DNA from 4 places in the Microbacterium faecale genome. Region 3 is predicted to be linked to each of the others. Evidence: predicted binding sites of a transcription regulator. Region 3 holds the regulator's gene; each other region holds the start of a gene.
What was found. Region 3 encodes LexA, which represses DNA repair genes until DNA is damaged. Its sites were predicted from a motif close to TCGAACANNTGTTCGA; they were not measured.

Region 1 (7,775 bases), on a different contig from region 3:
TCTGCCAGCCCATCTGCCGCCGGGATGGCAGCCGTTTCAGATGACCGTCGAGGGCTCGAGCGTCGAGGCCCACGCGTTCATCGTGGATCCAGACGTGCGCTTCGGCGTCGTCAGCGACGTCGACGACACGGTGATGGTGACGGCGCTCCCCCGTCCGCTGCTCGCGGCATGGAACTCGTTCGTCGTCAACGAACACGCACGTCAGCCCGTCCCCGGCATGGCGGTGCTCCTCGATCGGCTCATGCGCGAGAATCCCGGGGCGCCGATGATCTATCTCTCCACGGGCGCGTGGAACGTCGCGCCGACGCTCAACCGGTTCCTGCACCGCAACCTGTTCCCGCGCGGCTCGATGCTGCTCACCGACTGGGGCCCCACGCACGACCGGTGGTTCCGCAGTGGACGCGCCCACAAGGAGTCGAACCTCCGGCGGCTCGCCCAGGAGTTCCCGCAGATCACCTGGCTGCTCATCGGCGACGACGGCCAGCACGACGATGAGATCTACACGACGTTCACCGCCGAGCATCCCTCGTCCGTCGCAGGCGTCGCGATCCGCCGTCTGACCGCCGCGGAAGCCGTGCTCGCGGGGGGCCGCATGTCGGTCGACGACCACTCGGCGGCGGGCGTTCCCTGGGTCTCGTCGGTCGACGGCGCCGGTCTCGCCAAGCGCCTCGAGCGCCTCGGTCTCCTGTCCTAACGCAAGGGCCCGCGCGCGGGCACCGGTGGGCGCCGGTGCGCGCGGTGGGCGTCCGCGAGTGCGGGACCGCCTCTCGACGCGGTCGCGAGTGCCTACGCGCCCTTTCCAGGCGGTGGAAGGGCAGATGGGCACTCGCGGAGGTGGTGAACGCGAGCGCTATCCACCGAGGGGGAAGACGTCGATGGGGCGCCATGTTCCATTTGAACGCTCGGCGAGCAACGTCACCGCATCGGCGTGATCGGTGATGGGCAACAACCTGGCCACGGCTGCTTCCGCTTCGGCGAGCACGCTGCGTGGCTTTCCGTCGCCGATCGTGAGGTGCGGGATCGTCTCGTCATACGCCCCGCCGTATGGGCGAAGCGACGGGAACATGCCCTCGACGGCCTCGATCACAGCACGAAGCGACGCGTCCGATGTCGGCGCGAGCCACAGCACAGCGTCGCCGAACCATGCGGTGCGGGCCAACTCAACTGAGAATGGGGCAATGGCTTCGAGCGCGACGGACAAGTGCCGCCGCACATCGTCATCGATCTCGTCGAGCGGCATGAAGGGAAAGAGCACCGTGAAGTGGGCAGGGACGCCCAGGGGCGCGTCGCTCGCCAACCTGCCGCGCTGGGCGCCGACAATGGCGTCCACGCGAGGCATCCGGATCACGAGAGCGGTTCGTCGCATTCGGCGATCTTCTCATTCGCCACGCCACATGAGCGGACCTGGCCCGACGGCGTCGAGACAGATGAGCGGCACGAGCGACGCAACGTGACCGCGTGATGCGGTCATCCGATCGGCGTTCGGAAGGCCGCGGCGGCGCAGACCCGCCGTACCACCTCGCTCTGCGCGCGGAAGACGTGCGCCGACGTGAGACGGACCGCGCGCCAGTCGAGCTCCATCACGTCCGAATAGCGGTCGATGTCGCGCTCAAACTGGGCACGCTCCCGGTGCCCATCCCCCTCGTATTCGATGAGCACCTTGAGATGCGGATACGCCATATCGCCACACGCGACGAAGGTGCCGCGTTCGTCGAAGATGTCGTGATCGAGCACGGGCTCCGGCAGACCAGCATCGACGATGAGGAGCCGCGTCCACGTCTCAGGACGGGACGACGCGCCCGTCCGCGCCCGGGCAAGCGCTCGACGCAGCTTCGGCGCCGCGCGCCATCGATTGGCCAGGAGGATCTGTTCGAGTCGCTCGCGGGTCGCATACGGTCGGGTGCGCGTGAGCCGCACGAGCCCGCCAGGAGACCGCGGTACTCGAATGATGTGGTCCGTCGCCGCGACGAGGTCGTACTCGCCGAGGTGCTCACCGAGTGTCGCCCACGTCAGGATCGGGTCGGCGACGCGGAGGCCAGAGACGGTCACGGTATGCCCGGACGTGCTGACCCGTCGACCACGGACTCCCGCACGGCGGGGCGGAGTGCGGGGGAACTCGACTCCGACGTAGAGGTCTCGGTGCAAGCCGGTTGGCAGCGGAACGCCGCCGATGAGCGCGGCCGTCGGACCGACGAAGAATGCGTGCTCGGGCATGATCTGGCTGTACGCGCGGATCCGTCGCCACGCGTCGTCGCGTTCGGCTTCGGCAGTCGTGGGAAACGCCGCCGCGACGGGACGCGATCGCACTCCACGGAAGGGAACCTCGAATTGTGGTCCGCGGAGTCGCTTCTCGCTGACGCCCGCTTCGCGCGCCGCGCGCACCGAGAATGCCTCGCCGAGCTGATCGGGAAGCGCGAATCGCGGGTTCATGCGACGACCCTCGCAGAGCGCGCCCTTCGTCGCAGAGGTTATCCACAGGCCACACCTTCGCGAGTGCCGACGTGCACCGCGGCGCCGTCACGCCGGTGCGCGGTGAACACTCCATCCCTGTTCGCGAGTGTCGACACGCCCTTTCCACGTGAAAACGGGGCAGGAAAGCACTCTCGAACGGGCGCGCGGTCGGGCGCGCCCTCGCGGAGGCGACGCAGGGCGACGTGGCGGCACGGCGGTGGGTTCTCGTGTCGGGGGTTCGAACTAGTGTTCGAGTGCCACTTGGCATATTCGAACATAGTTTCTATCCTGGGGGTGTGGCGATGGCAGCATACGAGCAGCTGTCCGACATCACGCGGCTACGCGCGGAGATCAGTCGGATGCAGCGGCGCACGGCAGAACCCGATGCGCTGCCGGTCGATGACGCCCTGGCGCCTCTCCTCCCCTCCGGTGGGCTGCGCCCGGGCGCCGCCTACGCGCTCCCCGACTCCCCCGCGCTGCTCTTCGCCCTCCTCGGCTCCGCCTCGCGCGACGGCGCGTGGTGCGCGTTCATCGGCCTTCCCGACCTCTCCTTCGAGGCCGCAGAGGGCTACGGCGTGGCCCCGAATCGGCTGGCCCACATCCCGAGACCGGGCGACAGGTGGCGACAGACGATCTCCGCCGCTGCCGACGTCTTCCCCCTCGTCGCCGCCCGGATTCCTCGCACCGCAGCGCCGGCGGAGACCGCGCGCCTCTCCGCGCGGCTGCGCGAACGTGGCAGCGCGCTCCTCGCGATCGGCCCCTGGCCGGGCGCTGACCTGTCCTTCACCATGGGCGAACCCGAGTGGCGCGGAATCGGCAGCGGACACGGGGCCCTCAGCTCACGGGTCGTCACGGTCGCGGCCTCAGGCCGAATCAGCCCCGTCGCGCGTCGCGTACGACTGCTCCTGCCCGGTCCGACGGGCGGAGTCGAATCGCTCCCGTCGGCCAGCATCCCCACGCAGCGTGGCCACCTCACGGCGGTGAGCGCATGACGCCCTTCCCCGAGCGCACGATCGTACTGTGGTTCCCCGACTGGCCCATCACGGCCTTCCTGCGCACACAGGCGCGCGAGGTGTCCGCCGCCAATCGCGTGCACGCCGACGGTCCGCTCGCGATCATCCACGACGGCCAGGTCGTCGCCTGTTCCGCGGCAGCGCGCGCGGACGGCGTGACGAAGGGACAGCGACGGCGCGACGCGCAGGGAGCATGCGCGCAGCTGCGACTCCTCCCCCATGACGAGGCCCGCGACAGCAGAGCGTTCCACGACGTCCTGACGCACCTCGAAGAACTCGTCCCCGGCGTGCAGCCCCTCCGTCCCGGCCTCGCCGCAATCCGCGCCCGCGGCCCGGCACGCTTCTACGGCGGAGAGCAACAGGCCGCCGAATCCCTCCTGCGCTCCCTCGCCGACATCGGCCTCACCGCCCGCGCCGGGGTCGCCGATGGACTGTTCACGGCAGAGCAGGCGGCGCGAGCACCCTCCGGCGAGCCGGTCACCCTCGTTCCCCCCGGAGGCGCTTCCGACTTCCTCTCGCCGCTCCCCGCCCTCTCGCTCGGCGACCGGGAGCTCGCACTCCTGCTCGCTCGGCTCGGCGTACAGACCCTCGGCGAGTTCGCCGCGATTCCCGCCGCGCGCGTGCACGAACGACTCGGGGTACGCGGATCCTGGTTGCAGGCGCTCGCGTCCGGACGCGATTCGCGCACCGTCACCCCCCGCACCCCGCCTCCCGAGACGGCCCGCGTGCTCGATCTCGAGCCGCCGCTCGAGATCGCCGATCAGGTGGCATTCGCTGTGCGTCAGACGGCCGAGACCTTCTGTGACGGCATCGGCGCGCAGTCCCTCGTGTGCACGGCGGTACGCATCACGCTCGAGACCGACCGCGACGAACGCAGCGAACGAGTGTGGCAACACCCGGCGAGCTTCGACGCGACGAGCGTCGTCGACCGGGTGCGCTGGCAGCTGCAGCCTGCACCCGGCGAAACGGCATTCACCGGCGGCGTCTCGCGCATCGTCATCGAGCCCGACGCCGTCGACGATGCCGCGTCGCATCAGCCCGCGCTGATCGGGCAGGGGCCCGACGAACGCTCGCACCACGCGATGTCTCGCGTGCAGACGCTGCTCGGGCACCGCGGCGTGCTGACGCCTGCACTCGGCGGCGGACGGACCCCGGCCGATCGCGAGGAACTCGTCCCCTGGGGTGAGGCCGCCGTGCCCTCCCGTTCCCGTGACCTCCCCTGGCCGGGGGCGCTTCCCCCGCCGCTGCCCTCCGAGGTGTATCGCGACCCGCACCGCGTGAGCGTGACCGCCGCAGACGGCACGATCGTCACGGTCGACGAACGCGGGTTCGTCTCCGCAGACCCTGCCCGGATCGACGGGCGCGGCATCATCTCGTGGGCCGGTCCCTGGCCGCTCGTCGAACGCGGCTGGGACCCGCAGCGCGCACGCCGGACACACCGCTTTCAGCTGGTCGACGATCGCCGCTCCGCGTGGCTCGCCGTCCTCGAAGACGAAACCTGGCACCTCGAAGGGAGGTATGCCTGATGGGCTTCAACAACCCTCCGATCTCCTGGCACGAGCTCGAACGCACCCTCAGCGGGCGCCGCCCGACCGCCGCACCCTCCGACGCCGACGGCAGCGATAGCCCTGCGTGGAGCCGCAAGCGGGGAGCCTACGAACCGCCGCAGCTCGTCCGCCAACGAAACCGCACTCGTTACGCCGAACTGCACGCACACTCGTCCTTCTCCTTCCTCGACGGAGCCTCGTCACCGGAAGAACTCGTCGAAGAGGCGGAACAGCTGGGACTGGAGGCACTCGCCCTCACCGATCACGACGGTTTCTACGGTGCCGTGCGCTTCGCCGAGGCAGCCGAGCACACGTCGCTGAAGACGGTCTACGGCGCCGAGCTCTCACTCGACCTCACCGCGCCGCAGAAAGGGCACCCGGATCCGCAGGGCCAGCACCTGCTCGTGCTCGCGCGCGGCGAGGAGGGGTACCACCGCCTCTCTCGCGCCATCACGCGCGCACAGTTGCGCGGCGGAGAGCGTGGCCGCCCCCTCTACGATCTCGACGATCTCGCGCACGAGGCGGGCGGCGCGTGGGAGGTCCTCACGGGATGCCGCAAGGGAGCCGTCGGCCGGGCGCTTGCCGCACACGACTCGCCAAGCGCGGCAGAACGCGAGCTGCGGCGACTCATCGACCTGTTCGGACGCGATCACGTGCACGTCGAGATCACCCACCACGGCGACCCCGCAGACGATCGTCGCAATGACCTCCTCGCCGATCTCGCGGAGCGCCTGGGGCTGCCGCTCATCGCGACCGGGAACGTGCACTACTCCCGGCCGGCGAAAGCGCCGCTCGCCCAGGCGGTCGCGGCGATCCGGGCCACGCGCAGCATGGACGACCTCGACGGCTGGCTCCCCGCGACGAATCGCGCCCATCTGCGATCCGGCGATGAGATGGCTCGCCTGTTCGCGCGCTACCCCGGTGCAGTCGAGGCGTCGGCGCGTCTCGCCGATCAGCTCGCGTTCCCCCTCCGTTCGGCCCGACCCGCGCTCCCGCGGCAGCACGTTCCGGACGGGTACACCCCGATGTCGTACCTGCGCGAGCTCGTCTGGAGCGCCGTCCCGGACCGGTACCCGACGCTGCGGGACGAGGATCGCGACCGCATCGCGCATGAACTCGACGTCATCGAGCAGAAGGACTTCCCCGGCTATTTCCTCATCGTCAACGACATCGTCGCCGAAGCAAGCCGGCGCGGCATTCTCTGTCAGGGCCGCGGATCCGCCGCGAACAGCGCCGTCTGCTACCTGCTCGGCATCACCGCCGTCGACGCGATCTTCTTCCGACTGCCGTTCGAACGTTTCCTCTCGGCGATGCGCGACGAAGAACCCGATATCGATGTTGACTTCGACAGCGACCGGCGCGAAGAGATCATCCAGTACGTCTACGAGACGTACGGTCGCGATCGCGCCGCGCAGGTGGCGAACGTCATCCAGTATCGACCGAAGAACGCCGTGCGCGACGTCGCCCGCGCCCTCGGCTTCTCCCCCGGCCAGCAGGACGCTTGGGCGCGCCAGGTCGAGCGCTGGGGTGCGTCGATCGAGTCGAGTGCCGGCCACAGCATCCCCCCGCAGGTGCTCTCGTACGCCGCCGAGATCATGGGGGCGCCCCGCCACCTCGGGATCCACTCCGGCGGCATGGTGCTCACCGACCGCCCCGTCGGCGAGGTCGTCCCGATCGAGCATGCCCGGATGCCGGGACGCACCGTCATCCAATGGGACAAGGACGATGCGGCCTGGATGGGGCTGGTGAAGTTCGATCTGCTCGGGCTTGGGATGCTCGCCGCCCTGCAGCACTGCTTCGATCTCATCCGGGAGGCGACGGGAGAGAGTTTCGACCTGCGTGAGCTGCCTCGTGAGGAGCCGGCCGTGTACGACATGCTCTGCCGGGCCGACTCGATCGGCGTCTTCCAAGTGGAGTCACGCGCACAGATGGGGCTGCTCCCCCGCCTGCAGCCCCGCTCGTTCTACGATCTCGCCATCCAGATCGCTCTCATCCGCCCCGGCCCGATCCAGGGCGGCGCCGTCCACCCCTTTGTGCGGCGAAAGCTGGGCGCTGAGGCCGTCACGTATCCCCACCCCCGTCTCGAACCCGTCCTGAAGCGCACCCTCGGCGTCCCGGTGTTCCAAGAACAGCTCATGCAGATGGCGATGGCGGTCGGCGACTGCACGGGCGAAGACGCCGATCTGTTGCGGCGGGCGATGGGATCCAAACGCGGCCGGGAGCGCATCGACGCCCTGCGACAGAAGCTGTTCGATGGGATGGCGCGCAACGGGATCGAGAAAGAGGATGCGGCGAGGATCTACGAACAGATCCAGGCATTCGCGAATTTCGGCTTCGCCGAATCCCACTCGCTCTCCTTTGCGCTGCTCGTCTACGCGAGTTCCTGGATCAAGCTGCATTACCCGGCGGCGTTCCTCGCCGGCCTGCTGCGGGCGCAGCCGATGGGCTTCTACTCTCCCGCCACGCTCACCGCGGACGCACGGCGGGCCGGCGTCGAGGTACTCCGTCCTGACATCGTCGCCTCCTCCGTCACCGAGACACTCGAGCCGACGGAGCCTGACGCGCGGGAGACGACGGGGAGAGCCGCGTGTCTCGCCGACCACGAGGGCGCGCCGACCGTGTTCGACCGCACCGCACCGGACCGCTCCGGCTCTCATCGGCGAGACGGCCGCTTCGCCGTCCGCCTCGGGCTGGCAGGCGTCACGGGCATCGGCGAGGGGACCGCCCGGCGGATCGTCGAGGAGCGTTCCCGCGCGCCATTCCG
Region 2 (7,775 bases), on a different contig from region 3:
CTGCACGCGCACCGGCTCGCGTTCGATCACCCGGCCACGGGGGAGCGCGTCGAGTTCACGTCGCCGTATCCGGACGACCTGCAGCACGCCTACGAGTTGCTGGAAGACGGTCTCTTCTGAGGCACTGAAGGTGCTGACGGCTCGCTCGAGCGCACGAGATGTGCGTTGCGCTGACGGATCAGACGCCGCATGTACGGCAGCAGGATCATCGCCTCGGTCGACCGGGGCAGGATGGGCGACGCGAGGTGGACGATGTCCACCATCTCGGTGTGGCCCTGGCGCCACGTGAACTCGTGTTCATGGCGGAAGCTCTGGAACGGACCGGTCGTCTGTTCGTCGACGAAACGCCGGTAGGGATCGAGCTCGGTAATGCGGCTGGTCATCTCGAACCAGAGGCCGAAGTGGCGTGCCCGCCACGTCACCGTCTCATCAAGCCCGTTCAGCCCGGAGACGACGCCAGCGACGGCGCGTTCCGACGAGCGCCGCATCGACGCGAGGTGCACATCGATGCTCAGCGAGTTCGTCCACACGGCTTCGAGGGGTGCATCGATGACGGTGCGTTCGATGAAGGTCCGTGTCATGAGCCGTGCCCGTTGATGACGACGCCGGTGACAGAGACGGGCCGATGCATGACAGCAGTCTAGATCTCTGGCTGTTGGGCAGCGTCCCGGCGCAGTGCGCGGCCCGGGCTGCGAGAGCGACGCGCAGAGGCCGAGAGACGCAGACCCCGAGCGACGCGCGCCGAGAGACCATGGGGCGCGCGATGACGGCGCCGGCATTCGTGATGACGTGCCTGGACGTGTGCTAACCGGTGGGAATCGGCAGTTGCAGTGGGGGAGTCTCGTGGCGGGAGCGTTGTCGGACCCGTTCTCGCTCGGTGCGCTGGTTTCGCACGGCGCGGAAGATCCCGCGTGGGTCGATCCAGCCTGGCGCCTTCACGTACGGCGTGCCGCCGCGCATCTGAATCTGCCACCCGGACCTTTCGAGCCTGTGATGGTGGGCCCAGCACAACAGCACGCCATTGTCGGTGTGGGTGGGGCCGCTCTGCGCATATTCGGTGACGTGGTGGACCTCGCACCAGGCGGCGGGGATAGAGCAGCCCGGAATGATGCACCCGCCGTCTCGTATGCCGATGGCGCGTCGCTGATGGGCGTTGAAGAGGCGGTCAGGCGCACCGAGACGGACGATGCGTCCGTTTCGATCGAAGACGACTTTCTGCACGGCTCCCGTGCACGCGATGCGATGCGCGAGCGAGGAGGGAACCGGCGCCTGCGTGCGGTCGATGATGGCGGTGCCGCCGTCGAGGTCCCCGACCGCCGTGCTGATCTGCAGAGTCGGGGCGGCGCCACCGAGCGACGGAGTGTCCGTCGCGGCCGCCGCCGCCTGGATGATCGAGACGAGCACATCGTGACGCTTTTGCGGCGCCGTGCGCGGGTCGTGGACCTGTTCGTCGTCGGTCCACGCGGCGCTGGCGGGGGCGTCCTCAGGTGACGTGCGAAAGCGAGTGGTGGACCCGTTGTGGGCGTCGAAGAGCAGCTGAAGGCCGGCGGCGGCCTCGGGGACGAGATTGCCGGCGACAGGGACCAATCCGTCACGCGTCCGACCGAGGTTGAGGCCGCGGAAGCGCTCGGCGTACTCCGCGTCTGGTTCGATGCCGTCGCGCGCGAGAAAGGTGGACCAGGTGTCGACGATGACGCGGAACTCGTCGAACGTTTCCGGCAGCACGCCATCGGCGGGAACTTCGGCCGCGTCGTCCGCGGGCGCTCCGTCGATGCCGGTTGTGACGGCGCGGATGATCTCCTGTTCGGCGATCGTCGTCTCCTCGGGGGAGGTGTGGCCACGATGCCGGAGGCGGGTGAACTCATCGGTCAGGTAACAGGCCGCGTCCATGCTGAGCTTTCCCGCGCGGAAGGCGTCTGACACTTCAGGGAAGCGGGCGGGCTGAATGTGCCCGGTCAGTGTGGTGTGCGTTCGGGTGTGACGGTCGAGGCGCACGCGTTGCCGCAGCGTCTTCACGGACGCCCGCGTCGTCCTCTCGAGCAGCTCGACGGCGTTGCCGCAGCCGTATCTCGAAGACAGTCGATCGTCATCGGTGGGCCCCACCAGCTCTTGACCCGATCGAACATCGACCTCGCCGGCGATCCGCGTTCGTAACGCGTCGACGTGGCGGCCGAGCGCTTCGGCGCCCCGAGCGAGTGCGACCAGATCCTCGTCCGTCACCATCGCGACGCGGTCGGCCACCTCACGCAGCATGGCCGCGGCGGTGGCGACGCGCGTCCGCTCCACGTGCGACGGGTGGACGAGGGTGAACATGATTCATATGGTAGAACAAAGGTACGAATACAACAAGAGAAGTCGGGAATTAAGTCGAACAAAGATTCGGATCATGAGCGGCGCGAGCCGATTCCTGCACAAGTCTCGCGGCGGATCGATAGATGCTCAGACACGCCGCCTCCCGCGTCGGGGGTCGAATCTAGACTGGCCTCATGGCATCCGACTCCTTCGTGCATCTTCATGTCCACAGTGAGTACTCGATGTTGGATGGGGCGGCGAAACTCGTCGACATGACGAAGGCCGCAGCCGAGATGAAGATGCCTGCGATCGCCGTGACCGACCACGGCAACAACTACGCGTCGTTCGAGTTCTACAACGCCGCGAAGGCACAGGGCGTGAAGCCGATCATCGGCCTTGAGGCCTACGTGACGCCGGGCACGCACCGGTCCGACCGCACGCGCGTGGCGTGGGGCACGTCGGAGCAGAAGCGTGATGACGTCTCGGGGTCTGGTGCCTATACGCACATGACGATGTGGGCCGAGAACACGGCGGGGATGCACAATCTGTTCCGACTCAGCTCGCGCGCGAGCATGGAGGGCTACTACTTCAAGCCCCGCATGGACCGCGAGCTGCTGCAGACGTACTCGAAGGGTCTCATCGCGACGACAGGGTGCCCCTCGGGCGAGATCCAGACGCGGCTCCGTCTCGGGCAGTACGACGCCGCGCGGGAGGCCGCCGCGGAGTTCCAGGACATCTTCGGCAAGGACAACTACTTCTGCGAGCTCATGGATCACGGGCTCGACATCGAGCGACGCGTCCGTGAAGATCTGCTGAAGATCTCGAAGGATCTGCAGATTCCGCTCGTGGCCACGAACGACTCTCATTACACGCACCAGCACGACGCGCATGCGCACGAGGCGCTGCTCTGCGTGCAGTCCGGGTCGACGATGGACGATCCGAACCGCTTCAAGTTCAACGGCGACGGGTACTACATCAAGACGGCGGCCGAGATGCGCGACCTGTTCCGCGATCTGCCAGAGGCGTGTGACAACACGCTGCTGATCGCCGAGCGGTGCGAGGTCGAGTTCGACACCGACGTGAACTACATGCCGCGATTCCCCGTACCGGAGGGCGAGACCGAGGAGAGCTGGTTCGTCAAGGAAGTCGAGAAGGGGCTGCACTACCGGTACCCGAACGGCATCTCCGACGAGGTGCGCGAGCGAGCCGAGTACGAAATGGGCATCATCGCGCAGATGAAGTTCCCGGGCTACTTCCTCGTCGTCGCCGACTTCATCAACTGGTCCAAGGACAACGGGATCCGCGTGGGCCCGGGACGAGGATCGGGTGCGGGGTCGATGGTCGCGTACGCGATGCGCATCACCGACCTCGACCCCATCGAGCACGGCCTCATCTTCGAGCGCTTCCTCAACCCGGATCGCGTCTCAATGCCCGACTTCGACGTCGACTTCGATGATCGGCGCCGTGCCGAGGTGATCGACTACGTCACCGAGAAGTACGGCGACGAGCGCGTCGCGATGATCGTCACGTACGGCACCATCAAGTCGAAGCAGGCGCTGAAGGATGCGTCCCGCGTGCTCGGCTTCCCCTTCAGCATGGGAGAGCGCCTCACGAAGGCGATGCCGCCGCCCGTCATGGCGAAGGACATGCCGCTCGACGGCATGTTCGATCGCGACCACCCGCGCTATAAGGAAGCCAGCGAGTTCCGCTCGCTGCTCGAGACGGATCCCGAGGCGCGCACGGTCTACGACCGCGCGGTCGGGCTCGAGGGACTCAAGCGGCAGTGGGGCGTCCACGCGGCGGGCGTCATCATGTCGTCCGATCCGCTCATCGACATCATCCCGCTCATGAAGCGTGACCAGGACGGCCAGATCGTCACGCAGTTCGATTACCCGGCGTGTGAGTCGCTCGGCCTGATCAAGATGGACTTCTTGGGCCTGAGGAACCTCACGATCATCTCGGATGCTCTCGACAACATTCGGACCAACCGCGGTGAGGAGCTCGATCTCGAGACGCTCGAGCTCGGTGACCGCAAGGCGTACGAACTCCTCGCGCGTGGTGACACGCTCGGAGTCTTCCAGCTCGACGGTGGACCGATGCGCTCGCTGTTGCGCCTCATGAAGCCTGACAATTTCGAGGACATCTCGGCCGTCATCGCGCTCTACCGTCCCGGCCCGATGGGTGCGAACTCGCATACGAACTACGCGCTGCGAAAGAACGGCGAACAGAAGATCACGCCGATCCACCCGGAGCTCGAGGAGCCGCTCGCCGACATCCTCGACACCACCTACGGCCTGATCATCTACCAGGAGCAGGTGATGGCGATCGCGCAGCGGGTGGCGGGGTTCAGTCTCGGACAGGCCGACATCCTGCGCCGTGCGATGGGCAAGAAGAAGAAGTCCGAACTCGACAAGCAGTACGTCGGCTTCGCGGGAGGTATGACGGAGAACGGATTCTCTCAGGGCGCGATCACGGCGCTGTGGGAGATCCTTCTGCCTTTCTCGGACTACGCGTTCAACAAGGCGCACTCGGCGGCGTACGGCATGGTGTCGTATTGGACGGCCTATCTCAAGGCGCACTACCCGGCCGAGTACATGGCGGCCCTGCTCACGAGCGTCGGCGACTCGCGCGACAAGCTCGCGATGTACCTCAACGAATGCCGGCGCATGGGGATCCGCGTGCTGCCGCCCGATGTCAGCGAGTCGATCGAGTTCTTCGCGGCCGTCGGCGACGACATCCGCTTCGGGCTCGGCGCGATCCGCAACGTCGGCCAGAGTGTCGTCGAGGGGATCGTCGAGGCGCGACAGGAGGGTCCGTACACGGGTTTCCACGAATTCCTGAAGCGTGTTCCCGCGCACGTGACCAACAAACGCACGGTCGAGTCGCTCGCCAAGGCGGGCGCCTTCGACACGATGGGATCCACGCGGCGTGCACTCGTAGAGATCCACGAGCAGGCCGTCGAGCAGGCGGTCGGGGACAAGCGCAAGGCCGCCAACGGCGAGGTCGGCTTCGATTTCGACAGTCTGTGGGACCAGCCCGACGAGGTCCAGAAGGTCCCGGACCGCCCGGAATGGACGAAGAAGGACAAGCTGGCGTTTGAACGCGACATGCTGGGGCTCTACGTGTCCGATCACCCGCTCGCGGGACTCGAGGTTCCGCTCGCGAAGCACCGTTCGATGACCATCCGGGATCTCGTGAGTTCGGAAGAGCTCGACGACGGAGACCAGGTCACCATCGCCGGACTCGTGACCACCGCGCAGCACCGCGTCGCGAAGTCGAGTGGCAATCCCTACGGCATGATCACGATCGAAGACTTCGACGGCGAGGTCACCGTGATGTTCATGGGCAAGACCTACACGGAGTTTCAGCCGATCCTGACGCAGGACGCGATTCTGGTCGTGCGAGGGCGCGTTTCGCGCCGAGACGACGGGCTCAATCTGCACGCTCAGTCAGCATTCGCACCGGACCTCGGATCCGCCGACGACACGGGCCTGATCACGCTGCTGATGCCGGAGCAGCGCGCGACCGAGCGCGTCGTCAGCGATCTTGCGGACGTCCTGAAGCGGCATCGCGGCGACACCGAACTGCGCTTGAAGATGCATCGCGGTCGCACGGCCAAGGTCTTCGAGGTGCCGATGCCGGTGAACGTGTCCGCAGAACTGTTCGGCGACCTCAAGGCGCTCCTCGGGCCGCAGTGCCTCGGGTGATGCGGCCTTCAGGGGTGCCGAATGCGCCTACCGCCACATCGCCGTACGATCGTGTGGTGCGAGACATGATGAGGGAGAGGAACCCACAGTGAGCGATCAGAACGCGCGCGGCGCCGCAGGGTACGCGCAGGCTCCGTACGGAGGCGCCGACACGACGGCCGCGCCGCACCGCTTCATCGACCAGGCGTCGTCCGTCTCCGGCGGCGACGAGCGCGGCATCGAACCGCAGGCCGGTCTCGGGCCGTACACGCTGCGCGAGTGGATTGTGATCTTCCTCGGGCTGTCGCTCACCGTGCTGTCCTTCTTCTCAGCGTTTACGCTCGACGTGATCAGCGGTTACACGCCCGTCTGGGCCGTCGGCATCACGTGGCTCGGAGCAGCGTTCCTCCCGCTCGCGGCGGTCCTCCTCATCGGACTTCGACGATTCGTGCCCCGTCTGCAGAACCTCGGGGCGTTGAGCATCGACCAGTTCGCATCGGTCGCATTCGCCGTCGCGGCATTCACCTGGCTGAACCTCGCTCTGATCGTGCTCCAGATCTCCGCGGCGATCGACGACCTGTACCAGCAGTTGGGCGCGGCGTCCGATGCCGTGGACGGGGTGTACGACCTTGCGCAGTCGCCGCTGCGCGTCGGAGTCATCGTGTGGATCGCTCTTGTCGTTGCGCTCGCCGGCGTGTTCTTCACGGTCTTCGCGCGGTTCGTCCCGCCCTTCTCTGCCGATTTCGTCGGCCGCGAGCAGAAGCCGGCACACCCCACGGCGCGTCCGGCGCGCCCGTTGGCGAAGCGTGCGCGGCCGGTCGCGTCGACGACTGCGCCGGCGTGGCCGGCCGCCGCGCACGACGCATCCCAGCCCGCGTACGGCCCGTCGGGGATGGTGCCGTCTTCCGCGCCGGCCCCTGACAGCTCGGCTCCACCCGTGCCACGACCCGACGGCACGGCGTTCGGACAGCCCGCGCCGTACGGCCAGTACGCTCCGTCGTCGTACGGGCAGGAGACGGCGCCCCCGTACGCGCAGGATGCGCCGGCCCCGTACGCGCAGAACGCTCCGGCTCCGTACGCTCAGGATGCGCCAGCCTCGTACGCGCAGGACGCTGCGGCTCCGTACACGCAGGACGCTCGGGGTCCGTACGCGCAGGACGCTCCGGCGTCCGACGGATCGAACGTGCCGCCGACGTCCGGTGCGCCGGCGCCGACCGACCAGCCTCCCGCCGCGGAGATCGCCGACGCGACGCCTCCGGTGGACACGACGGCCGGCGATGCCACCCCGACCTCCCCCTCCGGATCCGCGCAGGTGGCCGAGACGCCTGAGGTCGCGGCCTCCGCCGCCGAGTTCGTGGCTCCGGCTGCTGCCCCGGTCGACGCGGACACGCCGTCCCCGGACGCCACGGAAGCTGCAGGCTCCTCCGAAGCGGTTCCGACGCCTGACGCCGGAACGGTCGCGGACGACACGCCCGCCCCCGATACTGACCCGGAGCCTGACGAGATCCCGGTCGTCCTCGACGCGGGGGCATCCGACGAGGCTTCAGCCGTCACCGACGTCGCGGAACCCGACCCGGCGCCCGTGGCCGCGTCGCCGAGCGTGACCGATCCCGGCGCGCAGGCCGCACCGCAGGCCGCGGCGACGTCGCAGCCCTTCTGGGCGCTGGCGCCGGTCGAGCGCGATGTGCACGACTTCGACGGCAATCCGATCTACCGGGTCGGGCCGACGGCGTGGGCTCTGGTCCTCGAGGACCGCGGCAGCTACTTCGTGATGCGACATGACGACGGACGAATCGG
Region 3 (7,775 bases):
TCGTGGAGAACGCGCTGTTCGCGACGCTCGACTCGACTGTGCGCCGCACGGAGACAGCCGACGGTCGCGTCTTCACGCTGGCCGACACCGTCGGGTTCGTGCGCAACCTGCCGCACCAGCTCGTCGAAGCATTCCGCTCGACGCTCGAGGAGGTGGCGTCGGCCGACGTCATCGTCCATGTCGTCGACGGCAATCACCCCGACCCGGCAGGCCAGCTGCAGACCGTCCGCGACGTGCTCACGGAGGTGGGCGCGCGGGCCATCCCCGAGATCGTCGTGTTCAACAAGATCGACCTCGTGGACGACTCCCAGCGGCTCGTCCTCGCGGGTCTCGCGCCGCGCGCGGCGTTCGTCTCCTCGCGCACGGGTGAGGGAATCGATCAGCTGCGGAGCCTCGTCGAGGACACTCTGCCGCGCCCCGAGGTCGAGGTGCGCGCGCTCATCCCGTACGGGCGGGGGGATCTGCTCGCGCAGATCCATGAGTCGGGGCAGTTCCTCGACCAGCGTCACGAGGAGCAGGGAACGCTGGTGCATGCGCGCGTCGGGCAGCGTCTTGCCGCGGAGCTCGGGCCCTTCCTCGCGGCCTGAGCACGCTCAGTCGAGCGTGATCGGATCCACGCCAGGCGCCTCGAAACCGAGCACCTGACCGAGGAAGGCGAGCTCGCTCTCGAAGCAGCGCACGATCGTCTCCGAGCGTCGGAATCCGTGACTCTCGCCCTCGAACAAGAGGTACGCGTGCGGCACCCCGTTCTTCGCGACCGCGTCCCGCAGAGCCTCGGACTGCGACGGCGGCACCACCGGATCCTCGCTACCCTGCAGGATCAGCAGCGGGGTGGTGAGCGTCTCGGGGCGTGAGAGGGGCGAGCGCACGATGTACTCCTGCTCGTCCTCCGGCCACGGCCCGACGAGGCCGTCGAGGTAGCGTGCCTCGAAGTCGTGCGTCTCGGCGAGCAGCATGCGCAGATCGGCGACTCCGTAGCGACTGATGCCTGCGGCGAAGACATCCGTGTCGGCGAGGGCGCACAGCACGGTCCAGCCGCCCGCGGATCCGCCCTTGATCGCGAGTCGCTTCGGATCCGCGCGCCCGGCTTCCACGAGTCCGTTCGCGGCGGCCGCGACGTCCTGCACGTCCGCGATGCCCCACGCGCCGTTGAGCCGCTCGCGGTAGGCGCGTCCGTAGCCGCTCGATCCGCCGTAGTTCACATCCAATACGCCGATGCCGCGGCTCGTGAAGAACGACGCATTCTGCGAGAGGTCGCCCGTGACGTGACCCGTGGGGCCGCCGTGCACGAGCACGAGAACCGGCGGCAGTTCTCCGGCAGGCGCGGTCGCGGCCGCGTTCGCCGGCGGATAGAAGAAGGCATGGACCGGACCCAGTGGACCGGGGAAGGTCAGCGGCTCGGCGACGGACTGCATGCCCGAGGAGAGATCGGCCTCGCCACCGCGCAGCGGTCGAAGGGAACGCGCGGACACGTCGAGCTCCCAGAGCCCGCCGGGCACCGTCGCTCCGCCGCCCGTCAAGAGCGCCGTGCGCCCACGCACGTCCTGGAGCTGGATGTCGCCCGTCAATGGCGTCTCGAGCTCGGTCACGATCCCCGACGTGGGCTCGACGAGCATGAGACGCGAGCGACCGTTCGTGACGACCGCGACGACGTTTCCGTCCTCGAGCTCGGCGAACCACCGCGACCCGAGGCTCCAGAGCGGGCCGCCGGTGTCGCCATCGACCGAGTAGATCGGCTCCGGAGCGCTCGTCGCGAGCCCGTCATCGAAGCGGATCCGGAAGAGGTTCCATCGCTGCGTCCACGTGCGGTCGGCGCGCGCGGCCGTCGTGGGCGGATCCTGGGTGAACAACAGCTCGTCGTCGCCGGTCCACTCCGGCTGCAGGGCCGAGACGTTCTCACCGCGGCTCGCTTCGCGCCCGCCGGCGAGGCATCGCCAGTCGGTGACTGTGCCGTCGTCGGCGAGCGTGCCGACGCGCAGCTCTGCGGCGTCCCATGGCATGTCGGGGTGGTCCCACGCGACCCACGCAAGGCGGTCGCCCCGCGGGGAGGGGAAGGCGAGGAAATCGCTTCCCGCGACGACTGACGTAATGGCGACCGGATCCGTGGCGCCGGAAGCGTCGAGAGGGATGCGGACGATCTCGCGTCGCGGGGTCTCGTGCGGGCGCTCGTGCGTCTCGCGCACGGCCCACAGTGCGTCATCGGCCCACACGAGATCGCCGTGCACGAATCGTGAGTCTGCGGGCGTCAGCGGGGCAGGCTCGACGCCGGGCGCGGCCAGGTACACGCGCTGATCGCTCTGCTCGACGAAGACGAAGCGTCCCTGCTCCTGCGAGATGACGGTCCACGCACCTCCGCCGTACTCGTGCACGCGCGATCGCGCGCTCCACGGCGCAGGCAGGATCGGCGCATCGTGGCCGGATCCGAGGATCGCCGTACGCCCCTTCTCGGAAGGCACCGACTCGGCCCACCACACCTCGTCGGCGACGTACTGCGCGTGTCCCAGCCGAAGCGTGCCGAGCGGCATGTCCTCGGGATGGATCGGCGAGGGCCACGTGCCGTATGGGCGAGAGGTGAGATCAGCCATGTCTCCACGCTATGGCACGCGCCTGGCCGATCGCACCCGGGGCGCCGGGTTGTGGAGCCGTCGCGCGCTCGGAGCCTGCGCAGAGGCGAGCGATTGTGAGATATGCGCTATACGGCGCGCATCACGGCCACGATCTTGCCGAGCACGACAGCCTCATCGCCGAGGATCGGCTCGAACGCGGTGTTGCGCGGGAGGAGCCACACGTGCCCGTCGCGCTTGCGGAAGGTCTTCACTGTGGCCTCGCCATCGAGCATGGCCGCGACGATCTCGCCGTTCTCTGCCGTGTTCTGCGTGCGTACGACGACCCAGTCGCCGTCGCAGATGGCAGCGTCGATCATCGAATCGCCGGACACCTTCAGCATGAACAGCTCGCCATTGCCGACCAGTTGGCGGGGCAGGGGGAAGACCTCTTCGACGTGCTGGTCCGCCGTGATCGGCACGCCGGCCGCGATCTGGCCGACGAGTGGCACCATCGCCGCGTCCCCGACGGCCGGAGCCGCGTCGGCCGGGCTCTCGGTCGATGTGCCGGGAAGCTCGACGAGTACCTCCATCGCGCGCGTCTTGCCGGGGTCGCGTCGGAGATAGCCACTGAGCTCGAGCTGACCGAGCTGGTGAGTGACACTCGACAGCGATTTGAGGCCCACTGCGTCGCCGATCTCGCGCATGCTCGGCGGATAGCCGTTCACCTGGATCGAGCGCTGGATGACTTCGAGGATGGCGATCTGCTTCTCGCTCAACTGTTTGCGACGGCGCCCCCTCGGGGCGGTCTGCGGGGTGATGTCGGCGCTCATCCGCTCGTTCCTCTTCGAATGTCAGTGGTTGCTGGTGAGGTGTGCTGCGTGAAGGAGACGCTACCGGAAACGGGGCGATCTTCGGGAGATTTGTTCGAGTGTGTCGCCAATTGATCTCCGGATTATTCGAAAAACCGCTTGACGGATTCGAACATTCGAAGATACATTCGGTACATCAATACGAGAGAAGGTCATCTGATGAGCACGGTTACCCTCACGGCACCCGCGTCGCACATTCCGGCCACCCGCACGCGACTGCGTCTCACGACGCGCGGTCGCCGCGTCCTCGCATCGCTTGCCGCCCTTCCCATCGCCGCGGCGGTCGCCGTCGGAATCATCGGCGGCGGGTCCGCCGTTGGGTCCGGAGACGGCGGCGCTCCGGCGGGAACGTTCGACACCGTGACCGTCATGCCGGGGGACTCCCTGTGGTCGATTGCCCAGAGCGTCGCGCCAGCGCAGGACCCGCGTGACGTCGTTGCCGAGATCAGTTCGCTGAACCAGCTGTCGAGCTCGGGCGTCGACGCGGGCCAGAAGCTCTCCATTCCGGCGGCTTACTCGACCGGAAGCTGACCACACGGTCGTAGCATGGAGGGGTGACCGCGACACTCGACGACCTCCCCATACGCGACGACCTCCGGGGCCAGCGCCCGTATGGAGCTCCGCAGGCGCCGCTTCCCATCGCACTCAACGTCAACGAGAACACTCACGTGATCTCCGAGGATGTGGCCGATGACATCGCCGGATCGATCGCGAAGACGATCTCCGAGCTGAACCGGTATCCCGACCGTGAGTTCACCGACCTGCGCGAGGCGTTCGCCTCCTACCTCGGTCACGGACTGACTCCCGAGCAGATCTGGGCGGGCAACGGCTCGAACGAAGTCCTCCAGCAGGTGTTGCAGGCCTTCGCCGGACCGGGGCGCCGCGTCTTCGGCTTCTCGCCGACGTACTCGATGTATCCGCTGCTGACGCGCGGTGTGGGCGCCGAGTGGGTGGCCGGGTCGCGTGGCCCGCGCTACGAGATCACACCCGAGGACGCCGCGGAGCAGGTGCGCGCGGCCGACGCGGACGTCGTGATCCTCTGCGCGCCGAACAATCCGACCGGTACACCGTTGCCGATCGAGGTCGTCGAGAGCGTCTATGAGGCCGCGCGGGGGATCGTCGTCGTCGACGAGGCATACTTCGAGTTCGCGCCGTCCGAGGCGCCGTCGGCACTCACCCTTCTTCCCGGACGGGAGCGACTCATCGTGTCTCGCACGATGAGCAAGGCGTTCGCCTTCGCGGGGGCGCGCGTCGGATACCTCGCGGCGGATGCCGCCGTCACCGACGCCCTGCGTCTGGTGCGCCTGCCGTACCACCTCAGTGCGCTCACGCAGGCGGCCGCGGTGGCCGCGCTGCGCCACAGCGACGAGATGCTGCGGACCGTGGACGACATCGTCGTGCAGCGCGATCGCATCTCGGCGACGCTTGAAGCGCTCGGCTACGACCCCTACCCATCCTGGAGCAACTTCGTCATGTTCGGCGGCGTCGAGGACCCGCAGGAGACGTGGCGCCGATTGTACGACCGGGGCGTGCTGATCCGCGACGTCGGCGTTGCCGGCCACCTCCGCGTCTCGGCAGGCACCGAGAGCGAGACGACCGCGTTCCTCGACGCCCTCGCGGCCGTCGGCGACGCCTGAGCGTCTAGGATTCGGATATGACCAACGCCCGCACCGCGCGCCGCACCCGCACCACGAGCGAGTCCTCGATCGAGCTCGAGATCAACCTCGATGGCACGGGTGCGAGCGACATCGACACGACGGTTCCGTTCTTCGACCACATGCTCACGGCGTTCGCGAAGCACTCGCTGACCGACCTCACCGTGCGCGCGACGGGCGACACGCACATCGACGTGCACCACACGGTTGAGGACACCGCGATCGTGCTCGGCGAGGCGATCCGCGAGGCGCTCGGTGACAAGTCTGGCATCTCGCGCTACGGCGACGCCCTCGTCCCGCTCGACGAAGCGCTCGCCCAGGCGGTTGTCGACATCTCGGGGCGCCCGTATCTCGTGCACTCCGGTGAGCCGGACGGATTCGAGCTGCACCTCATCGGCGGCCACTTCACCGGCTCGATGGTGCGTCACGCCTTCGAGGCCGTCACGTACCACGCTGGCCTCACGGTGCACGTCCGCGTGCTCGCTGGCCGCGACCCTCACCACATCGCGGAGGCCGAGTTCAAGGCGTTCGCCCGGGCGTTCCGTCAGGCGAAGGCGCTCGACGCCGCTGTTGATGGGATCCCGTCGACCAAGGGCGCCCTGTAATGGCCCAAGCCCCCGTCGTCGCGATCCTCGAATACGGGTCCGGCAACGTCCACTCTGCAGTCAAGGCGCTGGAGTCCGCGGGGGCGGACGCGCGTCTGACGCGAGACGCTGGTCTCATCGCAGCGGCCGATGGACTGCTCGTCCCCGGCGTCGGCGCGTTCAGTGCGGTGATGGACCAGCTGCGCGGCGTGCACGGTGACATGATGATCGAACGTCGTCTCGCCGGTGGCCGACCGGTGCTCGGCATCTGCGTCGGGATGCAGATCCTCTTCGAGCGCGGCACCGAACGCGGCGAGGGCGCCGATGGACTCGCACAGTGGCCGGGAGAGATTTCCGAGCTCGATGCACCCGTCGTGCCGCACATCGGGTGGAGCCGCGTCGAACCCGGCGCTGACTCTCGCCTGTTCGCGGGGATCGAGGACGAGCGCTTCTACTTCGTGCACTCGTTCGCGGCCCAGGACTGGACGCTCGAGGTCGACCCGCCGTTCCCGGAGCCCGCGGTGACGTGGGCGACCCACGGATCCCGTTTCGTGGCGGCGGTGGAGAACGGCCCGCTGACGGCGACGCAGTTCCACCCGGAGAAGTCCGGCGACGCCGGCATCGCGCTGCTGCGCAACTGGATCGAAACCCTCTGACCGGTGCACCCCGCTCGGATTGTGCGGAACCGGGAGAGCCGTCTAGCCTTAGCGATTGTGCATCCGCAGGAGATTCCCGCGGCGATCGAGGAGAGATGAACGACTTCGCTTCTACACCCGGCCTGACCCTCCTGCCCGCCGTTGACGTCGCAGACGGCAAGGCGGTCCGCCTCACTCAGGGCGAAGCGGGATCCGAGACGAGTTACGGAGATCCCGTCGAAGCCGCCGAGCAGTGGCGCGATCAGGGCGCCGAATGGATCCACCTCGTCGACCTCGATGCGGCCTTCGGGCGCGGTGAGAACACCGCGATCCTCCGCAAGGTGATCAAGCACATGAAGGGCATCAACGTCGAGATCTCGGGCGGCATCCGCGACGACGCGTCGCTCGAGGCCGCGCTGGCCTCCGGAGCGGAGCGGGTCAACCTCGGCACCGCCGCGCTGGAGAACCCCGACTGGACCGAAGCGGTCATCGCTCGCTATGGCGAGGCCGTCGCCGTGGGGCTCGACGTGCGCGGCACGACGCTCGCCGCACGCGGCTGGACGAAGGACGGCGGCGACCTCTGGGAGGTGCTCGATCGTCTCGAGCGCGCCGGATGCGCGCGCTACGTCGTCACCGATGTGACGAAGGACGGAACCCTTCGCGGCCCGAACATCGACCTGCTGAAGCAGATGACGGAGCGCACCGACAAGCCCATCGTCGCCTCCGGCGGCGTCTCGAGTCTCGATGACATCGTCGCGATCCGCGACCTCGTCTCCCATGGAGTCGAAGGCGCGATCGTGGGCAAGGCGCTCTACGCGGGTGCGTTCACGCTCGCCGAGGCACTGGATGTCGCCGGACAGTGATGGCAGCGACGCGCGGCCACTCCCGCCGCACCTCGCCGACTCGGCGGGGCAGCCGTGGGCGGGCCGTACGTTCCAGCAGAACCCGGCAGCCGGCGACGACGGATCCGCGGATCCCGCACTGTGGGCAGCGCTGACGCGATTCCGTGAGGGAACCGCGGAGATGACCGACGTCGTCGATGCGCTGCGCGAGGCACGCGTGCTGGTGCCGCTCGTCGCCGAAAAGGGCGAGGAAGGCGTCGGCCCAACCGGACTCACCGTCGACAAGACGCAGGAACTGTCCATCGTCACGGTGTGGGCACCCGACGGACGGAAGGTGCTTCCGGCCTTCAGTTGTGTAGAGACGATGCGCGCGTGGAATCTCCACGCGCGTCCGATCCCGGTCGCGGGCACGCGCGCGGCCCTCGCGGCCGCGGGGGAGGATACCGACCTCGTCGTGCTCGACCCGACGAGCCCGACGGAGTTCGTCGTGCGCCGCCCGGCGGTTTGGGCCATCGCACAGGATCAACCGTGGGTTCCCGCGTGGCTGAGCGAAGAGGTCGTGGGCGCATTCCACGCGTCGATCGGATCCGAGCTCGCCGTTCACGACCTGCGCGTCGAGCCCGGTGACCCCGAGGCGCGACTCC
Region 4 (7,775 bases), on a different contig from region 3:
GGCACGCGCGCCCCGGTGACTTCTGCCGCCTCGGCTGACGTGGCGCTGGAGACGTCGGCGACGACCACGGCCGCCGCACCCTGCGCGATCGCCCACCTCACGGCAGCGAGGCTGGGGACCACGACGACCGCCCCGGCCGGTTCCGCACCGAGCGACGCGCTCAGCGGCAGCTCCGCCGCCGCCGCGCGATACGCGGCCAGCTCGGTAGTGATCACGCGCGTCACGACGCCGCCTCGGCGCGAATCCACTCGGCGGCGGCATCGGCGAGCGCGATCGCGAAGTGCGCGTCCGCGGCAACTTCGTCGTATTCCGTGGTCTGCCCGCCATCTATGAGTGCCGCCAGCGCTCGCCACTCCGCGACGTACCCGTCCTCGGGATCCGTGGGGTAGCGAATTTCCCGCCCATCCGCGTCGCGCACGGTGACCGCCGCGCTGCCGCGATGCACGAACGCCGGTGGGAAGTCGATATCGATCTCGTCTCCGTCGGTGAGGATCCGGATCCGCCAGAGAGCGTCGGCGCCGCCGGCCAGCATGACGGCGGTGAGGCTGACGGGTACGCCACTCGCGACGAACCCGACGGAGCACCCGATCGGCGGGGCGGGGCGCGCGAATGCGACGCGCTCGAGGTCCGGGGCGAGGTCGCGCACGAGGGGCAGGTCGTGGATCGCGAGCCCGAGGATCAGCTGGCGCACGATGGCGGCGACCACCGCGGGGTTCCCCCAATCGGGGGCGGGACGCCTGCCCCCAGGCGCCATCGCGGGCAACTCGGTGACGGCCTCGTGGTATCGCCCGTTCGGCGGCAATGCGAGCGTGACCGATATCCCGCGCACGCGCCATTCCCGCTCCAGCATGTAGTGCTTCGCCCGCCCCCACGCGGGGTCGTGCAGGTGATTCGTGCCGACCACGAGCGCCGTGCCGTGCGCGCGGCACGCCTCGATCACTCGATCGACCTCGTCGTGCGTCGTGCCGAGGGGCTTCTCGCAGAGGATCGCGCGCTTGCGTGCGTGCGCTGCGGCGATCGCCTGAGCGGCGTGCAGCTCAGGCGGGCTGCAGATCGCGACGACCTCGACGGCGGGGTCGGCGATCACATCTGCCGCGTCGCTCGTTGCCCGTGCGCCGGTGCGCGCCGCGAGGTCGGCCGCTCGCCCGCTGCCGCCGTCAGCGACGCGCACGACGCGAAAGCTCTCGCCGAGGCGCGCCAGCGTCGGCAGGTGCAGCGCGGAGACACCAGGCCCCGCGCCGATCATCCCCACGCCCCATTGAGCAGCCATACCCGACTCACTTACGTAGAAAATCAACTTAAGCGGCAACGAATTCGACGATAACGCATACACTCGGTGAGATACGTCACTCTCATCAGGAAGATTCCATGGGCACCGGATCTACGCTGCGGTTCGCCGCACAGACCGACGAGGTCACCAGCCTCCTCAGGATCGTCAACCTCGTCCGCACACGCGAAGCGGTCACCCGGCCCGAGATCGGGCGCCTCACGGGCCTCGGCCGCGGCGTCGTCACGCAGCGCATCGACCACGCGATCGACATGGGCTTCCTCGAGGACGCCGACCTCGCGCCCTCCACGGGCGGACGCTCGGCGCGCACCCTGCGGTTCCGCGCGGAGCGCGGTCGAATCATCGTCTGCGCGCTCGGCGCGCAGCACATCCACGTCGGCATCACGGATCTCGAGGGGAACATCGTCGACGACACGCACGTCGTCTGGCAGATCGCCCAGGGCCCCCAGGCGACGCTCGAACGGGCGATCGTGCTCGTCGATGAGCTCGTCACGCAGCACGGCGAGCGCGACGTGTGGGCCGTGGTCGTCGGCCTTCCGGGCCCCGTCGACTTCGCGACCGGCCGTCCCGTCGCGCCCCCCATCATGCCCGGCTGGAACGAGTTCGACGTGCGCGCGCCCTTCGAAGAGCGGTACGAGGCGCCCGTGTGGGTCGACAACGACGTGAACATGCTCGTCCTCACGGAGCGCGAGGGCCGCCGAGCGCCGCATGAAGACATGATCTACATGAAGATCGGCTCGGGCGTCGGATCCGCCCTGCTCTCGCGCGGCCGTCTCCACCGCGGCGCGAACGGATCTGCGGGCGACATCGGCCACGTCCGCATCGCGGGCGCCGAGGAACAGTGCCGCTGCGGAAAGACCGGCTGCCTCGAGGCGGTCGCCGGCGGTTGGGCCCTCATCCGCGACGCCGAGCGCGCCATCGCCGACGGCGCGACGTCAGTGCTCGCGGATCGCGTCGCCGCCGGTGAGCCGCTCCAACCCGAGCACATCACGCTCGCGGTGCGCGACGGGGACGCACTCGCGCTGAAGCTCGTGCAGACCTCGGCGCGGGTGGCGGGCGATGCGCTCGCCGTGCTCGTGAACATGTTCAACCCGAAGACGATCATCATCGGCGGGGCGATCGCGAGCGCCGGCGAGGTGATGCTCGCCGAGGTGCGGCAGCGGATCTACGAGCTGTCCCTCCCCCTCGCGACGCGAGACCTCGTGATCGATACGTCGCGCAAGGATCAGTCGGCGCCCATCTCGGGCGGTGCGGAGCTCGCCATCGAGGAGCTCTTCGAGACCACCTTCCCGCGCTGGTTCGCGGACGCGAGGCCGTCGCCGGCCCTCACGCGGGTGTGACGTGGCTGCCCCGATACTGCGCGACGACGCGCTGACCGCCAGGCCCGACGGATTCGAGCTGCGGCTGTCGCTGCCGTGGATCCGGTCGATGCCGCTCGCGTGCGTGACGGAGCTGTCCGTCGTCATCGGCGGCGCGCGCTGCGACGTTGCCGTCGCCCTCGGAGACCGCGAGATCCCGCCCGCGGACCTCGCGCGGGAGGACGCGTGGTGGTTCCTACAGGATCGACTGGTGCTGCGCGGATCCGCCTCACTCGGGCCTGGAGCGCATCGCGTCGAGGCCTTGTTCCGGCTCGTCGTGCCCTATCTCGCGGGCGGACCCGACGGACCGCTCGTGCTCCCGTTGCGCGAGGAACGCGAGCTGGACCCGTCCGTTCACCGCGCGTCGGCTTCGCGTGATGTCTGCGGCGAGGTCGCACCCACGACGGGAGCGTCGCCCGCCGCCGAGGCGAGCATCGGGGCGACCGGCGGGCCTTCGGGTTCTGATGACGCCGGGGGCGGCGCAGGGCCAGCGCACGGTGGGTCTCCGATCTCCGGCACCGCGGATCGCGCCCCGGCCACGACCCTGCCGGACGAGTGGCGCCTCAGCGCCAACGCGTTCAACTGGACCCCGGACGTCGTGGGCGCGCACCGGCCCGCCCACGACATCGTCGTCGGGATCGTCGCCGACGGCGTCGCATCCGTGATCGAGGTCGAACCGGGGCAGGTGTGGCCTGCCTTCCCGGCGCCCTCGTCCGACGACGTCTTGCGGCTCCGGAACGATGTCGCCGCGGTAGGCGGATCCGTGAGCATGGTCGGCGCGAGCATCGACGATTGGGTGGGGACGGCTCGACGCCGTGACGACGATGAGCGGCTCGCCTTCCTCCTTCCGCAGCTCCGTGCTGCCTCTCTCGTCGGCGCCGAGGGCGTGCGCCTCCCGCTCGGGCATGCCGGGCGCCCGCTGCTCGAGCGCCTGCTCCCGGTTCTCGAGGAACTGGATCTCGTGCTGTACGAGGAGATGCAGGGGCAGCAGGCCCCCTCGGGCGCTGCGTTCGACGACATCGCCGACCTCGATGACCCGCGTCTGCGCGTTCTCGTCGACACGAGCATGCTCATGCCGGCGCTCCCGGTCACCTACCTCGAGCGGATGACGTCGCTTCCGGCGGAGCTGCACGCGCGGCTGCGCGAAGAATGGCGGGACCCCGCGACCCATGAGGCGGTGATCGCGGCGCTGCGAGGCGGATCCGTCCCGCCCGAACTGCGCACGACGTTCATGAATCTCATCGTGCGCTTCGGCCGTTCGACCGCCGCCGACCTGCGACCGGTCCTGTCGCTGGTGGGCGCGGTCCACCTGAAGTTCTGGGATCTGGACGATACCGACGGGCGCGTGAGCACGCCCATCCGGGAGCTCGGATCCGAGCTAGCCCGCTCCGGCTTCGCCGGCGCGCTCTGCAGCGAGTGGGGCGGACACGACTGGCTCGACGCCGACGCGACCGACATGACGCGAGCGCACCTCGCGCTCGCCCGCCAGGCACTCGCGGAGGGCGCCGCTGCCTGAATCCTGTGCACGCGGCCGCCGCGAGGTGTCAGTCATACTTTTATTCGAGCTGCTCCGCCAGCTTCTCCTTCGTTTGTCGTATGTCTGTTCTATTCTGACAGCATGACGACGATCCTCGAGGCACCCGCGGAAGCGCCCGCGATACTGCCGCCGCGGCGGCACGTGGGAGCCGCCGTCGCGCTCGTAGCCGGGCTGATCGAGCGCGTCGAACAGCTGCCGGATGCTGCGCTGGCCGACGCATCGAGGACGGTCGAGGAGCTGGGACGCTTCGTCGACGCGTTACGCGTGCGGATCGCGGGCGAGGTCGACGAGCGGTCGAGCTCGTCGCTGCCTCCCGAGGAGCGCCTGTCTCAGAAGTATGCGTGCCCGAACGCGGCCGGGCTGCTGGCGCTGACCACGAAGGCGTCCCGGCGCGAGATCCAGGAACGGATCCGCCTCGACCGCCGCACTCGCGCGGGAACGACCCTGACGGGCGAGCCCCTGCCGGCGGCGTTCCCCTCGGTCGCGGCAGCCTTTCACGACGGAGCCCTCGGTGTCGACGCGGCTCTCACGATCACGGACGCGCTCGCGAAGGTGACCGATCGCGGGGTCGCCGATCCCGCCGATGTCGATGCGGCCGAGGCGAGTGTCGTCGCCCTCGCGACGGGCGACGTTTCGGCAGAGGAGACCCCCGCCGAGACCCACGACGATGTCCGCGCCGTCACGAGCCTGTGGGCGACGGCGCTCGACCAGGACGGCGTCGACCCCGACGCCGCCTACGCGGAACGCAGGCGCGGCGTCACACTCGGTCGCGAACGCGACGGACTCGTGCCGCTCAGCGGCCGGCTGATGCCGGAGACCGCCGGCCTGCTGCAGCGACTCTTCGACGCTCACCTGGCCTCCCCGACCCGATCGGTCTCGTTCGCGCCGTCTCCCGAAGATGCAGACCACGACGAACCGTGGTCCGACACCGAGCACGTCCTCGACCCGCGCACGGTCCCACAGCGTAAACACGATGCGCTCATGGGCATGCTCTCTGCCGAGGCCGCGTCACGCGTGGCCCCGACGATCGGCGGCGCCGCCCCCACGCTCGTCGTCACCGCGACCGTGAATGACCTCGACGGCGGCGTCTGCCGGGCCGACGGCGTCGACATTCCGATGCCCGCGCGCGTCGCGCACCGCATCGCCTGCACGGGCGCCGTGCAGAAGGTCGTCTTCGACCGGGGCGGCAAGATCCTTCAGCTCGGCGTGCCAGAGCGGCTGTTCTCTGCGCACCAGCGGCGGGCGATCGCCGCGCGCGACGGCGGCTGCATCATCCCCGGATGCCAGGTCCCCGCGTCGCAGTGCGAGATCCACCACGTCGAGGAGCATTCGCGGGGCGGAGCCACGCACACCTCGAACGGCGTGATGCTCTGCTGGTGGCACCACCACCGCCTCGACGACGGCGGGTGGCTCATCCAGATGCACGACGGCATCCCCTACGTCGCCGCCCCGCACTGGATCGACCGACATCGCCGATATCGACCGGTCCGCAATCACGCGGTAGCGAGGGTCCGCGTGCCAATTCACCCTTCGCCGTTGTAGTACGGCCAGGGCAGGAAACGACGCTCGCCCCGGCGATCTGGGCCGTTCAGCGACACCTCGCCGGTGGCCGCCCATTCGACGCCGCGCGGGAACATCCGGATGAACTCGATGCGACGGAACGTGTCGATGTCATGGCCGATGGTGATCGTGAACGAACGGCCCTCGCCGTACTCGTTGATCCAGGCGATCGGCTGATCGGTGTTCATACCGGGCAGCGCCGCCACGCCCTCCTCCGGGATCGCAACCGGATAGTGCGGCATGGGCCAGACGGGCGCATTCTCGTACGCCTCGAGATCGTCGAACGTCGTGAGCAGCACCTGAGCGCCGTCGAGGATCTCCACCCCGACGAGAATGTCGTCACCCGTCACGGTCCAGCGTGCGCTGATGCCGTCAGTAATCGGATGCCGCGGATCGACGGTGTCGAGTTGCGCCTCGCCCCACGGGCGAGGCCGCAGACCGCCGTCGACGGTCAGCCTCGAGCCGCGCATGACGTTGTACTCGTCGGGATAGCCCCAGTCGTCCTCCTGTGCAGCCGACCCGTGGAACCACACGATGCCCTTGCCGTCGTCGTGGACGAACTTCAGCAGCGCGGCGTCCGTCTCCGCGCCGAAGCCGACCGCCTTGTCGTGGTACCCGTCGCGGCCCTCGAACACGACGATCACGACGTCGTACTTGTCGATGATCTCAGGCCCGAGCCCGCGCGGGTCCTCGACGACTCGCACGCGGAAACGCCCGGTGTCCTCGAGGACCGTCGTCAGCCACTGATTGTGCTGACGAAAGCTGCGGAACTCGTTGTCGTGCTCCCTGGTCATGTGACCCGAGAGGATGAGCACGTTCAGCACGTCAGCCATCGGTCGATGTCCTCACGTCAGCACAAGTTCGCGCTCGACGGGAACGCGGTTCGTGACGTAACGACCAGGCCCTCCGTCGACGCCCGGTGCGATCTGCATGTAGAGCAGGCGCATCGTGAGCACGACCTCGACCGTGATGGTCTCACCCGCGGCTGGCACGTCGTCGAGGCGGATGAGCACGTCGGGTCGGTCGGCGACGAACCAGAGCGTGTCGAACTGCTCAGGCAGCTCCTCCACGCGGTACTCGCGACCACCGAGGGCGAAGCGCAGGTTCTCGGTCGGCACCTCGGTGCCGTTCACGGACGCCGCGACCCCGTCGACCGCCGACAGCCAGAGGCTGCGGTACCAGGGAATCTGCACCGACACCGCCAGCCCGTCGTCGGTGCGGCGCACGTCCTTGTCGGAGAAGAGGGAGTTGTGAGTGGCCATGATAGGTCTCCTAAGCGAAGGTGTCGGTGAAGTGGTCGTGCGCCACCGGCGGCACTGGCTCGAGCTTCTGCGCGGTTTCCGGGCTGTACGGATGGTTGGTCGTCGGCACCGGCTCATCGGCCGGCGGCATGAACACCGGCTTACCGTCGTCGCCGAAGTACATGAGGTCGAGATCGAAGGCGCCCTGGTTCTTCAGGCCGAAGCTCACCCAGTTCTCCTCGAACGGCGCGCGGGCGAGCTCATAGCAGCGGAACTTCCAGAACTTCCACTCGCCGTCCTGCTTGAGGAAGTCGATCGCGTACTTGCACCACACCCAGTGCGCCCAGACCTTCTGGCCGAGCACCTCGTCGGGCGAGTACATGTCCGGGAAGGTCTCGGCCACCTTCGGGTCAGTCAGACCCGACTCCGTACCGGCCATCAGCCAGACACCCTTGGCCGTCTGTCCGTCGCCAGCCACTTCGATCACGGGCGTCGTGGTGGCGTGCAGGATGAGCTTCCCCGGCGGCGTGGGACGGTCGCGGTGATAGCGCGTCACGCTCTCCCACGTCGTGTACTGTCCCGCGTTGGTGTATCGCGCGCGGATGCCCTCGGTGCCCTCCTTCACCCACAACGGGATGATCTGCTCGTCCTGAAAGGCGTTGTGCAGATACATGTAGCGGTTGAAGAGGTTCTCCACCTGCCCGCGGTCCTCGGCGCGCTGCGCGAGGCGCTGCGCGCCAGCGACCTGCTCACGCAGTCGCGTGATCTCGGCGGCCAGCTCGGTGATGCGT

Region 1: the regulator LexA is predicted to act here: its motif matches at 2,690-2,705, upstream of imuA' (DnaE2-dependent mutagenesis accessory factor ImuA').
Region 2: the regulator LexA is predicted to act here: its motif matches at 2,368-2,383, upstream of IEW87_RS12135 (HNH endonuclease signature motif containing protein).
Region 4: the regulator LexA is predicted to act here: its motif matches at 4,239-4,254, upstream of IEW87_RS01545 (HNH endonuclease signature motif containing protein).

The regions. Positions count from the first base shown of each region.
Region 1 is NZ_BMHO01000001.1:2,165,317-2,173,091, forward strand. Features, by position in the region: gene IEW87_RS10235 (App1 family protein phosphatidate phosphatase) at 1-694, shown strand, start outside; gene IEW87_RS10240 (2'-5' RNA ligase family protein) at 851-1,366, opposite strand; gene IEW87_RS10245 (putative endonuclease domain-containing protein) at 1,468-2,430, opposite strand; gene imuA' (DnaE2-dependent mutagenesis accessory factor ImuA') at 2,754-3,443, shown strand; gene IEW87_RS10255 (DNA polymerase Y family protein) at 3,440-4,990, shown strand; gene IEW87_RS10260 (error-prone DNA polymerase) at 4,990-7,775, shown strand, end outside.
Region 2 is NZ_BMHO01000001.1:2,530,515-2,538,289, reverse strand. Features, by position in the region: gene IEW87_RS12145 (RluA family pseudouridine synthase) at 1-120, shown strand, start outside; gene IEW87_RS12140 (SRPBCC family protein) at 90-581, opposite strand; gene IEW87_RS12135 (HNH endonuclease signature motif containing protein) at 805-2,313, opposite strand; gene dnaE (DNA polymerase III subunit alpha) at 2,487-5,999, shown strand; gene IEW87_RS15075 (hypothetical protein) at 6,088-7,775, shown strand, end outside.
Region 3 is NZ_BMHO01000002.1:23,988-31,762, reverse strand. Features, by position in the region: gene hflX (GTPase HflX) at 1-587, shown strand, start outside; gene IEW87_RS13080 (alpha/beta hydrolase family protein) at 594-2,585, opposite strand; gene lexA (transcriptional repressor LexA) at 2,693-3,376, opposite strand; gene IEW87_RS13070 (LysM peptidoglycan-binding domain-containing protein) at 3,575-3,946, shown strand; gene IEW87_RS13065 (histidinol-phosphate transaminase) at 3,970-5,052, shown strand; gene hisB (imidazoleglycerol-phosphate dehydratase HisB) at 5,070-5,675, shown strand; gene hisH (imidazole glycerol phosphate synthase subunit HisH) at 5,675-6,310, shown strand; gene priA (bifunctional 1-(5-phosphoribosyl)-5-((5-phosphoribosylamino)methylideneamino)imidazole-4-carboxamide isomerase/phosphoribosylanthranilate isomerase PriA) at 6,406-7,152, shown strand; gene IEW87_RS13045 (SseB family protein) at 7,136-7,775, shown strand, end outside.
Region 4 is NZ_BMHO01000001.1:346,560-354,334, forward strand. Features, by position in the region: gene IEW87_RS01525 (hypothetical protein) at 1-224, opposite strand, end outside; gene IEW87_RS01530 (Gfo/Idh/MocA family protein) at 221-1,270, opposite strand; gene IEW87_RS01535 (ROK family protein) at 1,369-2,628, shown strand; gene IEW87_RS14970 (hypothetical protein) at 2,630-4,162, shown strand; gene IEW87_RS01545 (HNH endonuclease signature motif containing protein) at 4,265-5,725, shown strand; gene IEW87_RS01550 (ThuA domain-containing protein) at 5,707-6,576, opposite strand; gene IEW87_RS01555 (C-glycoside deglycosidase beta subunit domain-containing protein) at 6,589-7,005, opposite strand; gene IEW87_RS01560 (nuclear transport factor 2 family protein) at 7,016-7,775, opposite strand, start outside.